Linked DNA regions of Cupriavidus metallidurans CH34. The protein of the gene in region 2 interacts with the protein of the main gene of each other region in a pairwise test. Links are inferred from orthologs where the notes say so. Each region holds a gene or a part of one and is shown on either strand. Other genes may lie near its edges.

Region 1 (7,172 bases), 310 kb from region 2 along the record:
GGCAACGAACGGGTCCACGTCGCTGGCGCGGAACGGTCGCAACAGGAAGTCCTTGCCCCGCAGCGGCTGCATTCTCAGTCCTGGTTGCGGACCTGATCGCCTTCGGTCGTCAGCGCACCCGCCTTGGCCAGCGCGCGCAACGTCTGGTCGAACACATCCTCGATGGATTGCCCCGCCATGAAGCGTGCGTGAATGCGCTGCATCAGCGGCGTGTCGCGCATCCACGCGAACAGCGCCTCGCGCGAGACCGCCTGCAGTTCCAGCAGCTTGAATTTCACGAGCACGCGCACGGCGTGGGTGGCATTGCGCACGCCATCGCCTTGCAGGTAGTCGAGCCGGCTTCTGGCGTGCGAGATGGCGCCCGTCACATCGTCAAACGGCCGCCCGTGTCCGGGGATCACGATGCGCGCATCGAGCGCCGCGATGCGCTCGAGCACCGCGGCCTGCTCGACGAAGCCGCTCTCGCCATCGAGCTCCGGAAAGATCACGCCGAAGCCGCTTTCCCAGAGCGCATCGCCAGAAATCAGGATGCCGTGCGACGGCGCGAACAGCATCACCGCGTGTGGATCATGGCCCGGAGCAGCCACTACGTCCCAGTCGATCCCACCGAGCCGCAGGCGGTCCCCATCGTGCAGCAAGGCATCGAAGCCGAAGCGCGCGCACTGCTGGCCCGTGGCATCGAACGACAGCGCGACATGGTCCCAGGAAGCGACCGCCGCTGCCTCCGCCGCCGGAATCGCCGTGCGGGGCTGCCAGCGTGCCTGCAATGCCGCGTTGCCGCCGCAATGGTCGGAGTGCAGATGCGTGTTGATGATATGAGTCAGCGGCCGGCCATCGAGCGCTGCCGCCACGAGCGCCTCGGTCTGCGCTGCGTGTGTGACGTAGCCCGTATCGACGAGCGCCGACTCCCCGGTGGCATCGTCAATGAACAGGATGTTGTTTGCCGATAGCCAGCCGCGTTCGAACACGCGCATCGTCGATGGCAGCAGCGGAGGCGTGCTCATGCTTCGCTCCCCGCGGCGCACAGGCGCGGCACGCGCGCGGGCAGCAGGGCCCAGATGCGGCGGCGTTCCTCGTCATCGGCCTTCGACCAACCCGCGATCTCCGGAATCGTGCGGAGGCAACCTTCGCAATAGCCGCTGGCCGCGTCCATCTTGCAGACGTTGCGGCAGGGCGACGGCACCGGCGCGACGATCTGTGCCGCGGCAGCGCCACGTACCAGATCGGCCAGCAGACGGCGTTGCGCGGCGGTCATGCCGAAGTCACCTGGGCCACGTCCGCGACTTCCGCTCCGGTCATCGCCTGAAGCTGTTGCGGCGTCAGGTTGAAGACGGCATGCGGATGTCCCGCTGCTGCCCACACGCTGTCGTACTGGAACAGGTCCTGATCGAGCAACATCACGGGTGCGACGGCGTGCCCGATCGGGCAGACACCGCCAATCGCGTAGCCGGTCTTCTCGCGCACGAACTTCGCATCGGCCTTGCCCAGCGCGCCCACGCGCGCCGCCACCTTGGCCTCGTCGACGCGATTGCTGCCGCTGGCGATCACCAGCACCGGCACATCGTCTTCCACGCGGCGGAAGATGATGGACTTCGCGATCTCGGCCACGGTGCAGCCCAGACCGGCAGCCGCTTCCGCCGAGGTCTTGCCGGTGGCCGGCAGCATCACCACGGGGCGGTCGTGGCCGATGCCGACCAACAGATCGGCCACGCGTTGCGCGGCATCGGGAAGCGTGGGGCTCTCGCTCATGGATCGTGTCTCCTTTGTCTGGGCGCGTCGCGGTCTAGTAGCCGCGCTGCAGGTCCACCACGCCGGCGATCGGCTTGCCCGACTCGAGCAGGCGGATCTTGCCGGCGATCTGCGCAATGCTGTCCTCGCGCAGCGTCAGCGCCGAGATGTGCGGCGTGATCGTGATGCGCGGCTCCTGCCAGTATGGATGATCGGCAGGCAGCGGCTCGGTGCGGAACACGTCAAGCGTGGCACCCGCGATCTGTCCTTCACGCACGGCGGCGAGCAGATCCTCTTCCACGAGGTGCTGGCCGCGCGCCACGTTGATCAGGTAGGCGCCGTGCGCCAGGCGATGCAGCAGGCCCGTGTCGATGATGTCCTGGGTCTCGGGCGTCAGCGGCAGCACGTTGACCAGCACGCGCAAGCCATCGAGGAAGGCGGCCTGCCCGTCTTCACCGTGGAACGATTGCACGCCGTCCACCGTCTTCGGCGAGCGGCTCCATCCGCGCACCGGGAAGCCGAAGCCAGCCAGCGTGCGGGCGATATGGGCGCCGAGCGTGCCAACACCCATCACGCCGATCGTGAAATCGGCACGACGATGCGGTTTCTGGAATTTCCACGTGCCGGCGCGTTCCTGCGCGTCGTACACATCGAGCCGGCGGAAGTAACGCAGCACGGCGGCCGTGACGTACTCGGCCATCTGGGCCGCCATGCCGGCGTCATCGAGCCGGATGATCGGCACGCCGGCCGGCAGGGCATCGGGATGCTGGGCATTCAGCTTCAGGATACCGTCGACACCAGCGCCGAGATTGAAGATGGCCTTGAGATCGGTACGGCCGCGCAGCATTTCCACCGGCGGACGCCACACCACTGCGTAGTCCACGGACTGGCCCTGGCTGTCTTCCCAGGTCACGCACTGCGCTTCCGGCAGTACTTCGGCGAAACCATCGATCCACGGGGCATAGCGGCCATCCGGCACGTACAGCTGCAACTTCATCTCGACTCCAGTTTTCTTTTTGGGGGATGGGATGAAGTATTTTGGCAGAGGTCGCGGGCCAGCGGTTGGATTGCGGAAGCGCGTTCCGCATGGCGGATCGATGGGAGGCACCTGTTTCCCACGTTGTGGAAAACAGGTGCCAGGGCAGCTTACCCCGCGTAGCCCTCGGCGCGGATATCCAGACGCGCCAGCAGCGCGCGGTCGCGGTCAGCCTGGGGATTGCCGGTGGTCAGCAGCTTCTCGCCGTAGAAGATCGAGTTCGCGCCGGCCATGAAGCACAGTGCCTGCAGCGCCTCATCCATGGCTTCGCGGCCAGCGGACAGACGCACCATCGCGCGCGGCATCGTGATACGCGCCACCGCGATCGTGCGGACAAACTCGAACGGGTCCAGCGCCTCGGTGCCCGCCAGCGGCGTGCCTTCCACCTGTACCAGGTTGTTGATGGGCACCGACTCCGGGTACGGGTCCATATTGGCCAGTTGCGCGATCAGGCCGGCACGCGCCTCTCGGGCTTCGCCCATGCCGACGATGCCGCCACAGCAGACGTTGATGCCGGCTTCGCGCACATGGCCGATGGTGTCCAGCCGATCCTGGTACGTGCGCGTGGTGATGATCTTGCCGTAGAACTCGGGCGAGGTATCGAGGTTGTGGTTGTAGTAGTCGAGGCCCGCGTCCTTCAGACGCTGCGCCTGTTCGGCCTTGAGCATCCCCAGCGTCACGCAGGTTTCCAGGCCCATCGCCTTGACCTCGCGCACCATGTCGATCACGGGCTCGAGGTGGCGTTCCTTCGGCTCGCGCCATGCCGCGCCCATGCAGAAGCGCGTGGCGCCGTTGGCCTTGGCCGCCTTGGCGGCGTCGAGCACGGCCTCAAGGTCCATCAGCTTTTCAGCCTTCACGCCCGCATCGTGGTGGGCGCTCTGCGGGCAGTAGCCGCAGTCCTCCTCGCAACCACCAGTCTTGATCGACAGCAGCGTGGAAAGCTGCACGGTGTTGGCATCGAAGTGCTCGCGATGCACTTGCTGGGCGCGGAACAGCAGGTCGTTGAACGGCAGTGCGAACAGTGCGGCGACATCGTCGACACGCCATGCATCGCCCTCCTTCGGCGCGGCGGCCGCGATATTGCGGGCCGACTGGCGCAGGGCTTCGGCGGAAATGGTGGCGACGGTCTGGTTGGCTTGTTGCGTCATGATCGGTATGGGGTTCGGTAGTGGATTCGGTTTGGCCACTTCACGCGCGATGCGTCGCGGCACTGTGATGGGGGACAACGGACGGCGCGGCCGACAGCAGCGGCGCGAGGTCGAGGTACTGGGCTGCCACGGCGGGCGCGACCTGCCACGGCAGTTCGCCCAGCAGCGGTGCGTCAAGCGCGCCCAGCGCATCCTGCAGCGTGACGATGTTCTCGCTTGGCAGCAGCATGTCGGGGTCGATACGGTTGGCGATCCAGCCAGCCAGCCTGAGGCCGCGTGCGCGAATCGCTTCGGCGGTCAGCATGGCGTGACTGAGGCAACCCAGGCGGATACCGACCACCATGATCACCGGCAGGTCGAGCATTACGGCCAGGTCCGCCGTGTTCCAGCGCGCGGCGCCCATGTCGAGCGGCACGATGAAGCCACCCACACCTTCGACCACCACGGCCTCGGCGCGCTGACGCAACGATTCGAATGCATCGCGAATCGGCTCGGGCGTAATGCGCGCGCCTTCGAGCGCGGCGGCCAGATGCGGCGATACCGGCGTGCGAAAGAAGAACGGGCACATCTTTTCCTGCGGCACGATCACGGAGCCGGCCGCGCGAAGCTGATCGACGTCGTCGTTCTGCCACTGGTCGTCGAGCCATTCTCCGCCCGCGGCGATAGGCTTCATGCCCACCGTGCTGTAACCCGCGCCATGCAGCGCGTGCAGCAGCGTGGCGGTCGCATGCGTCTTGCCCACGCCGGTATCGGTACCGGTGATGAAGCAGGCGAAGCGCTCTGGCCGGTCGGCGATGCCGGTCATGCAGCCTCCTTGTGCAGTTGGGGCGCGGCGCGCGCGATGGTCTCCAGCAGTCGCGCCACGTCGGCTGCAGAGTGCGATGCCGACAGCGTGATGCGCAGCCGCGCGGTACCGGCAGGCACCGTCGGCGGGCGAATCGCCCCAACGCGAATGCCTTCGGCTTCGAGGGCGGCCGACAGCGCCAGCGCGGCGGCATTGTCGCCAACGATCAGCGGCTGGATGGCGGTCTCGCTCTCACCGAGCGACCACCCGGCCTGGGCAGCCAGCACCGCGAGCCCCGCGCGCAGTTGCGCGATCAGCCCGGTCAGATGCGCCCGGCGGGAGCGCCCCTCCTCGCCAGCGATGATTTCCAGACTCGTCAGCAGCGCGTGGGCAACCGCCGGCGGTGCTGCCGTGGTGTAGATGTACGGGCGCGCCGTGTTGATCAGGTGTTCGACGATCGTCTCGTGCGCCGCGACGAACGCGCCCGCCACGCCAGCGGCCTTGCCGAGCGTGCCGATGTAGATCAGCCGCTCTGAACGCAGGCCCAGGTGTTCGAGCACACCATGGCCGTTCTCGCCGAGCACGCCAAAGCCGTGCGCGTCGTCGACGATGATCCATGCATCGTGGCGTTCGGCGACTTCCAGCAGCGCCGCCAGCGGTGCGATATCGCCATCCATGCTGAAGACGCTATCGGTCACGATCAGCTTCAGCGCGGTCGTGCTGGCCGCCAGCAGCGCGTCAAGCGCCCCTGCATCACCATGAGGGTAGCGCTGGACATCGGCACGCGCCAGACGCGCGCCGTCGATCAGCGAGGCATGGTTGAGCGATTCGCAGAACAGCGTCGCACCAGTCGCGCCGAGCGACGTCAGCACCGCCAGGTTTGCCATGTAGCCAGTGCAGAAATACAGCGCCTGCGCCTGTGGGATGTAAGGTGCCAGCCAGCGCGCCAGTTCACGCTCGAGCTGCGCATGCGCCAGCGAATGTCCGCTGACCAGGTGCGATGCCCCGCTGCCCGCACCGTAGCGATGCGCGCCTTCGGCCAGCGCGTGCGCGATCGAGCCGTGATTGGCCAGGCCCAGGTAGTCGTTGCTGCAGAACGTGAGCAGCGGCGTGGGCGTGGCGTCGATCCCGCCCACCGACTGGTGCGGCGCGCAGGCCGTGTGAGCAATGCGGCGACGGCGCGTCAGCGACTGGGCATCGCGTTCCGCGGCCGCGCGTTTCAGGTGATCAAGCAGCATGGCGTGCCTCCTCCGCCGGATCGAGCACTGCCTGCAGCGTGTCCAGCAATTGTTCACCGAGCCAGTTGGCCAGCTCGGCATCGAAAACATACGGCGGCATCACGTAGAGCGTGTGCCCGATCGGGCGCGCCAGCACGCCGCGTTCGCGCGCGGCCAGATGGAAGCGTCCGGCAAAGTTCGCCCCCGCTGCCTGCGGGTCGATGTCGGCGGCCCAGATCATGCCGCGCTGGCGCACGTGGCTGACGCGCGGGTCGGCGGCAATACCGGCCATCGCCGTGCCAAGCCATTGCGCGCGCTCGCGGTTGCGGGCGAGCACATCTTCGGATTCGAACAGGTCCAGCGTGGCCAGCGCGGCCCGGCAGGCCAGCGGATTGCCCGTGTACGAATGCGAATGCAGGAAGCTGCGCGCGATATCGTCGGCCACGAACGCACGCTGGATCTCGGGACGCGACAGCACCAGCGACAGCGGCAGGTAGCCGCCGGTAATGCCCTTCGACAGACACAGGAAGTCCGGCCAGGCATGTGCGGGCACCGCGTCGCCGCCGCGTGCCTGCTCCCAGGCGAAGAACGTGCCGGTGCGGCCACAGCCCACAGCGATCTCGTCGGCGATCAGGTGCACGCGATAGCGATCGCACAACGCGCGCGCGCCTTCGAGATACGACGGGTCGTACATCGCCATGCCGGCCGCGCCCTGCACCAGCGGCTCGACGATCAGCGCCGCGATCTGGCCGGCACGCTCGCGCAGCAGTGCTTCGAGTTCAGCCAGCGCCCGGGTGGCCACATCGGCGGCGGATTCGCTACGCGCGGCCTGGCGTGCATCGGGAGACATCACCACGTGGGCGCGGCGCGTCAGCGGATCGTAGGCATCGCGGAAGATCTCCACGTCGGTCACGGCCAGTGCACCCACGGTTTCGCCGTGATAGCCATGGCGCAGGCAGATGAACTCGCGCTTGGCCGTGAGGCCGGTGTTGCGCCAGTAGTGGAAGCTCATCTTGAGCGCGATCTCGACGGCAGAGGCACCATCGGACGCATAGAACGCGTTGCCGAGCGCGCCACCGGTAAGCGCCGTCAGCCGCTCGGCCAGTTCCACGGCCGGTGCGTGCGTGCAGCCGGCCAGCATCACGTGTTCCAGTGTCTGCAGTTGTTCGCCGATGGCGGCGTTGATGGCCGGGTTGGCATGGCCGAACAGATTGACCCACCAGGAGCTGATGGCATCGAAGTAGCGCTTGTCGCCAGCG
Region 2 (7,051 bases):
GATTCGGACGCGCCGCTTGGCAATGTGACCGTGCATTCACCGCCAGAAATCAGCGCAACCGGCGCTGCGAACGGCGCATTGTACGCTCGAATCTCGCGCACCAGCGCCGCGTAGACGCGGGCCACCTCCTGCGCCTCGCCAGTCACGGTATCGCCGAGCACTACCGCATTGACGCCCTGGCGACGGAACTCAGCCGCCGCGGCTTCCAGGCTGTCGTGTGCCGTGGCGATCATGCGATTGTCCACGTTCATGAACAGCGGATCGCCCGGCTTCGGCGTTTCCTCGACCTCGCCACGCGCGCCGCGCTCCAGATGCGCCTGCACGGTTGCCGGCACCGCCGCGCCATAGCGCTTGAGGATCGCCAGCGCATCGGCGTACGTGCTTGCGTCCGGCACGGTCGGACCCGATGCAATCGCGCTCGGGTCGTCGCCGGCCACGTCCGAGACGATCAGCGTGGTGACTGGGGCGCGGCTGGCCTGCGCCAGACGGCCGCCCTGGATGCGCGAGGTGTGCTTGCGCACGATATTCATGTCCGTGATCGGCGCCCCGCACCGCAGCAGCTCGCGCGTGGTGGCCTTGAGGTCGGCCATGGGAATGCCTTCGGCCGGCAACGACAGCAGGCTCGACCCGCCGCCGGAGACCAGCACGATCAGCCGGTCATCCGGGCCCAGCGCCTGCACGCGGGCAAGGATGTCGGCGGCGGCCTGCTCGCCGGCCTCGTCCGGCACGGGATGGCCGGCTTCGATCACGCGGATATGTTCGGTCGGCAGGCCGTGCGCATAGCGCGTGACGACGATGCCTTCCAGTTTGGCCTTGCCCTGGTACGCGCGTTCGACGGCCAGCGCCATTGACGCCGCGGCCTTGCCTGCCCCAACGACCAGCGTGCGGCCGCCCGCGTGCGGTGGCGGCAGGTGCGCGGCCACGATTTCGAGCGGATCGGCTGCCGCCACGGCGGCGCGGAAGCTCTCCAGCAGCAATGTACGGGGATCGACCTGTGGATTCACAGCGCCTCCGCGATGGCCTGGCCGAGATCGGCCGTGGAGGCGGTACCGCCAATATCACGCGTCAGCGGCGCATGACCCGGTCCCGCGGCCAGCACCTGCTCGATGGCCGCCAGCACGGCCGCGCCAGCCTCGGCGTGGCCCAGGTGTTCGAGCATCATTGCACCGCACCAGATCTGGCCGATCGGATTGGCGATGCCCTGGCCAGCGATGTCGGGCGCCGAGCCATGCACGGGCTCGAACAAGCTGGGATAGACCTTATCAGGATTGATGTTGCCCGATGGCGCCACGCCGATCGTGCCGGTACAGGCCGGGCCGAGATCGGACAGGATGTCGCCGAACAGGTTGCTGGCCACCACTACGTCGAACCAGTCCGGGTGCTGTACGAAGTGGGCGGTCAGGATGTCGATGTGGTACTTGTCGACCTTCATGCCTGGATAGTTGGCGGCCATCGCCTCCACCCGTTCGTCCCAGTACGGCATCGTGATCGAGATCCCGTTGGACTTGGTGGCCGACGTCAGGTGCTTCTTCGGGCGTTTCTGCGCCAGTTCGAACGCGAATTTCAGGATGCGGTCGACGCCGTGCCGGCTCATCACCGTCTCCTGCATCACGATCTCGCGCTCGGTACCCGGGAACATGCGCCCACCGATACTCGAATACTCACCCTCGGTGTTCTCGCGCACCACGTAGAAATCGATGTCGCCCGGCTTGCGGTCGGCCAGCGGGCTCTTGATGCCGGGCATCAGCCGGACCGGGCGCAGGTTCACATACTGGTCGAACGAGCGCCGGAACTGCAGCAGGGAGCCCCACAGCGACACGTGATCGGCAATCTTCGCCGGCCAGCCAACCGCGCCAAAGTAGATGGCGTCGTACTTGACCAGGGTGTCAAACCAGTCGTCCGGCAGCATCTTGCCGTGGCGCTCGTAGTACGCGTAACTGGAAAAGTCGAAGTGGTCCCACTGAAAATCGATGCCGAAACGTCGTGCGGTGGCATCCATGACGCGGATGCCTTCGGGCATCACTTCCGTTCCGATTCCGTCTCCGGGAATGACAGCGATCCTGTATTGACTCATGGCTGGGAAGGAGGGGTGACTGCGGGGGAGGCGCGTACCGCCGCCGTGCTTGGCAGCGCCGGGCACGCGCAGGATAATGCCTGCATTCTATTGCAAAGCGGCAGCCCCCTGCCGCACGGTGCCTTCGCCATGTGCCAGCTTCTAGGCATGAATTGCGCCACGCCCACGGACGTGACGTTTTCCTTTACCGGCTTCGCCGCCCGCGGCGGTGTGACCGACCATCATTCCGATGGATTCGGCGTCGCATTCTTCGAGGACAAGGCCTGCCGGCTGTTCATCGACAACCAGTCGGCGGGTACCTCGCCGGTGGCCGACCTGATCAAGCGCTACCCGATCAAGTCGAAGAACGTGATCTCGCATATCCGCAAGGCCACGCAGGGCACTGTACTGCTCGAGAACTGCCATCCGTTCATGCGAGAACTCTGGGGACGGCACTGGATCTTTGCCCACAACGGCGACTTGCACGGCTTTGCGCCGTTCCTGTCCGGCGTCTACCAGCCGGTGGGAGACACCGACAGCGAGCTGGCGTTCTGCGCGCTGATGCAGGGCCTGCGCAAGCGCTTTCCCGGATCTCAGCCGCCGCTCAACGAACTCGGCCATGCGCTGGCCGACATCACGCGCGACATCACGCTGCATGGGGTGTTCAACTTCCTGCTCTGCAACGGGCAGGCGCTGTTCGCCCACTGCTCCACGCGCCTGTACTACATCGTGCGCCAGTGGCCATTCTCGAAGGCGCATCTGATCGATGCCGACCTGTCGATCGACTTCGCGCAGGTGACCACGCCCGATGACCGCGTGGCCGTGATCGCCACCGCGCCGCTGACGGACAACGAGACCTGGACCCAGTTCGCGCCGGGCGAGTTGATCATGTTCGAGGACGGTCGGCCCACCATGACGTGGAGCGTGCCCATCCCACCGGAAGTCCAGGCGAAGAACGCGGCAAATACGGCCTGCACCTGAGTCCGACCCTGAGCCCGCCACTGAGTCCGACCCTGAGTCCGACCCTGACCAAATGAAAATGCCCCTTCCGGCGTGGCGGGAAGGGGCACTCGGCGCTTGCGTCCGTCTGGTTGCCTGCGCTCAGTGGTGCAGGATCTTCGACAGGAACTGCTTGGCGCGGTCCGAGCGGGCGTCGATGTTGCCGAAGAACTCTTCCTTCGCGCAGTCTTCCACGATCTTGCCGGCATCCATGAAGATCACGCGGTTGGCCACCTTGCGCGCGAAGCCCATTTCGTGGGTCACGCACATCATGGTCATGCCTTCCTGCGCGAGCTGCACCATCACGTCCAGCACCTCGTTGACCATTTCCGGGTCGAGCGCCGAGGTCGGTTCGTCGAACAACATGCAGATCGGGTCCATCGACAGCGCGCGGGCAATCGCCACGCGCTGCTGCTGACCACCGGAAAGCTGGCCCGGGTACTTTTCCGCCTGGCTCTTCAGGCCCACGCGCTCCAGATACTTCAGGCCCTTTGCCATCGCCTCGTCCTTCGAGCGGCCCAGCACCTTCATCTGCGCGATGGTCAGGTTCTCGGTGATCGACAGGTGCGGGAACAGTTCGAAGTTCTGGAACACCATGCCCACGCGCGAACGCAGTTTGGGCAGGTTGGTCTTCGGATTGCCCACCGACGTGCCGTCGACGAGGATGTCGCCCTTCTGGAACGGCTCCAGCGCATTGACGGTCTTGATCAGCGTGGACTTGCCCGAACCGGACGGACCGCACACCACCACCACTTCACCCTTGGCAACCTTGGTGGTGCAGTCGGTCAGCACCTGGAAGGCGCCGTACCACTTGGAAACGTTATTGATTTCGATCATACAGCCACCTTTTTCTGGTAACGCTTGACCAGCAGCGAAGCGGAGAAACAAATGATGAAGTAGATGAGGCCGGCGAAAAGCAGCATCTCGACGATGCGGCCATCACGTTCGCCAATGCCGTACGCCTGGCCGAAGAAGTCCGCCAGCGCGCTCACGTAGACCAGCGACGTATCCTGGAACAGGATGATGCCCTGCGTCAGCAGCAGCGGCACCATGTTGCGGAACGCCTGCGGCAGGATCACCAGCCGCATGCTCTGGCCATAGGTCATGCCCATCGCCTGCGCGGCGAACATCTGCCCGCGCGACACGCTCTGGATACCGGCGCGGATGATCTCCGAGTAATACGCGGCCTCGAACAGCGAGAACGCGATCAGCGCCGAAGTCATGCGCAGGTCCGATGCCGCCGACAGGTTGAACGTCTTCTGCAGCAACTGCGGAATGATCAGGAAGAACCACAACAGCACCATCACCAGCGGGATGGAGCGGAAGAGGGTCACATACCCCTGCGCGAACCAGTTCAGCAGCTTGTTCGACGACAGGCGCATCATCGCCAGAATCGTGCCCCAGACGATGCCGACGATCACCGCGGTCACGGTGATCTTGGCCGACACGAGCATCCCTTCGCCCAGCACATGCAGCGTGGAGGGGTTGATCGAGCTGAAATCAAATTCGTATGCCATGTTCCAGCTCCTTACTTGCCACCGATGAAGCCGGGCACGCGGGTGCGACGTTCCACCCAGCGCATGATCAGCATCACGGTGAAGTTGATGAGCGCGTACAGCACCGTGACGGCGATGAACGACTCATACGGGCGCGCGGTGTAGTCCACCAGCTGGCGCCCCTGCGCGGCCAGTTCCAGCAGACCGATCGTCGACGCCACGGCCGAGTTCTTGAAGATATTCAGAAACTCGGAAGTCAGCGGCGGCACGATAACGCGGAATGCCATCGGCAGCAGCACGTAGCGATACGTCTGCGGCAGCGTGAAACCCATCGCCAGGCCGGCGTTCTTCTGGCCGCGCGGCAGCGAATTGATACCCGAGCGCACCTGTTCGCAAACCCGGGCGGCCGTGAAGGTGCCCAGACAGAGCATGGCGGCCAGGAACTGCTGGGTGAACGGATTCATCTGCTTGATCGCCTCGCCGCCGGGCAGCAGTTCGGGGCCGACGAAGTACCAGATGAAAAGCTGCACCAGCAGCGGAATGTTCCGGAAGATCTCGACGTAGGTGGCGGCGATCCCCGACAGCCACTTGTTCGGCACGGTGCGCAGCACGCCCAGCACCGATCCGATGGCGAGAGCGATGATCCACGAGGACAGGCCAAGCGCGATCGTCACCTTGAGACCGGAAATCATCCAGTCCAGGTAGGTCTCGTTCGCCGCCGCCTGCTCGAGGAAGACTCCCCAATGAAAAGCGTAATCCATGATGCGTCCTCAAAAAGAAACGGAAGGACTGCTCCTTCCGTTTCGCACTGCTCCAATCGTGGGGATCAGTCGAGTGCCTTGTCGTTCGGAGTCTTGAAGAGCGCCTTCATGTCGTCGGACAGCGGGAAGTCCAGGTTCAGGCCCTTCGGCGGCACCGGCTGCATGAACCACTTGGTGTACATCGTGTTGATCGAGCCATCCTTCATCAGGCCGGCGATCACCTGATCGGACACCTTCTTGAACGGTGCATCATCCTTGCGGATCATGCAACCATAGGCTTCGCGCGATTGCGGCTTGCCCACCACGATCCAGTCGTTCGGGTTCTTGGCCTTGGCGCGCTCGCCGTAGAGCAGCGCGTCGTCCATCATGAATGCCACGGCACGGCCCGATTCCAGCGTCAGGAACGACTGGCCATGATCCTTGGTGCTGATAATGTTCATGCCCAGCTTCTGGTCATCGTTCATCTTGCGCAGCAGGCGCTCGGACGTCGTGCCGGCGGTGGTCACCACGTTCTTGCCCTTCAGGTCGGCCCAATCCTTGATGCCGCCGTCCTTCTTCACCATGATGCGCGTGCCAATAATGAAGATGGTGTCGGTGAAGGAGACCTGCTTCTGGCGTTCCAGATTATTGGTCGTGGAGCCGCACTCGATGTCGATCGTGCCGTTCTGCAGCAGCGTGATGCGGTTCTGCGACGTGATCGGGATTTCCTTGACCTGCAGGTTCGGCAGCTTGAGCTGGTCCTTGATGGCTTCCACGATCTTCATATTGATATCGTAGGAATAGCCCACCTGACGCACGCCGCCCAGGTTGTAATTGAAAGGAATCGACGAATCGCGCACGCCCAGCGTGATGACACCCGTATCCTTGATCTTCTGCAGCGTGCCCGTGAGCTGCTCTGCGGCCTGCGCGTTACCGCACAGGACGCCTGCGGCGATCATCAGGCCAGCCAGCTTGGCTACATTCATAACATCTCCTTGACCATGAAGAGAAAGGCGGGACTGTATCAAATGTCCCACCGACGAAACAGTATTGCTTAGCTCGCCACCCAGCACAACGGGTATTCCCCTAATTGGGGCAAGTTAGAGCACAGATTCGCGGCGATGCGCCAAATCGAGACACAACTGCCCACATGGCCTCGCTCCCCCGCAAGCCCCGGAAATAAAAAAGCGGCGACTGGAACAAACCAGTCGCCGCGTTTCGGTGTCATCCAGGCAATGGGCAACCTTGCTGCGTCGCAGCACCAGCCGCCCACCGGGAACCCTGCCTCATCAGGGATACAGGCCGCGCATTTCGCGCGCCTGCAGAATACGCGTACAGGCAACGATAAACGCAGCCGTCCGCAACGTGACCTTGTTGTCCTGGGCAACCTGCCAGATTGCCCGGAAGGCCTCTTGCATGATCCGTACCAGGCGCTCGTTGATCTCCTCTTCGGTCCAGAAGAAGCTCGAGAAATCCTGCACCCATTCAAAGTAGGACACGGTCACGCCGCCGGCGTTGGCGATCACGTCCGGGCAAACCAGGATATTGCGCTCGCGAAGAATATCGTCGGCCTCGGGCGTGGTCGGGCCGTTGGCGCCCTCGATCACCAGCTTCGCCTTGATCTTCGGCGCATTGCTGGCGGTCAGTTGCCCTTCCAGCGCGGCCGGGATCAGGATGTCGCAATCGACTTCCCAGAACTGCTCGGTGGAGATGACCTCGGCGCGGTAGCCTTCGATCGTGCCGCTGTGCGACGCGTACTCCAT

What was found.
Region 1: the proteins of RMET_RS02040 (region 2) and bioB interact in binary tests that used the Escherichia coli proteins (3 or more experiments, as listed by UniProt). The link is inferred for Cupriavidus metallidurans CH34 from one-to-one orthologs.

The regions. Positions count from the first base shown.
Region 1 is NC_007973.1:120,447-127,618, reverse strand. What follows is about bases 1,894-4,803. They hold bioB (biotin synthase BioB), read right to left. Parts: upstream 3,913-4,803; coding sequence 2,875-3,912; downstream 1,894-2,874. Other genes in these bases: bioF (8-amino-7-oxononanoate synthase), read right to left, coding at 4,714-4,803; bioD (dethiobiotin synthase), read right to left, coding at 3,953-4,717; RMET_RS00605 (2-hydroxyacid dehydrogenase), read right to left, coding at 1,894-2,725. Outside these bases: RMET_RS00625 (GNAT family N-acetyltransferase), read right to left, coding at 1-72; RMET_RS00620 (MBL fold metallo-hydrolase), read right to left, coding at 75-1,004; RMET_RS00615 (DUF1289 domain-containing protein), read right to left, coding at 1,001-1,255; RMET_RS00610 (YbaK/EbsC family protein), read right to left, coding at 1,252-1,749; more of RMET_RS00605, read right to left, coding at 1,784-1,893; more of bioF, read right to left, coding at 4,804-5,934; bioA (adenosylmethionine--8-amino-7-oxononanoate transaminase), read right to left, coding at 5,924-7,172. UniProt on the Escherichia coli protein: Catalyzes the conversion of dethiobiotin (DTB) to biotin by the insertion of a sulfur atom into dethiobiotin via a radical-based mechanism.
Region 2 is NC_007973.1:426,440-433,490, reverse strand. Bases 1,330-4,118 are described here. They hold RMET_RS02040 (class II glutamine amidotransferase), read left to right. Parts: upstream 1,330-2,203; coding sequence 2,204-3,034; downstream 3,035-4,118. Other genes in these bases: gltK (glutamate/aspartate ABC transporter permease GltK), read right to left, coding at 3,886-4,118; RMET_RS02035 (amino acid ABC transporter ATP-binding protein), read right to left, coding at 3,155-3,889; RMET_RS02045 (tartrate dehydrogenase), read right to left, coding at 1,330-2,074. Outside these bases: RMET_RS02050 (glycerate kinase type-2 family protein), read right to left, coding at 1-1,004; more of RMET_RS02045, read right to left, coding at 1,001-1,329; more of gltK, read right to left, coding at 4,119-4,569; RMET_RS02025 (amino acid ABC transporter permease), read right to left, coding at 4,581-5,309; RMET_RS02020 (glutamate/aspartate ABC transporter substrate-binding protein), read right to left, coding at 5,375-6,274; RMET_RS02015 (Glu/Leu/Phe/Val family dehydrogenase), read right to left, coding at 6,578-7,051.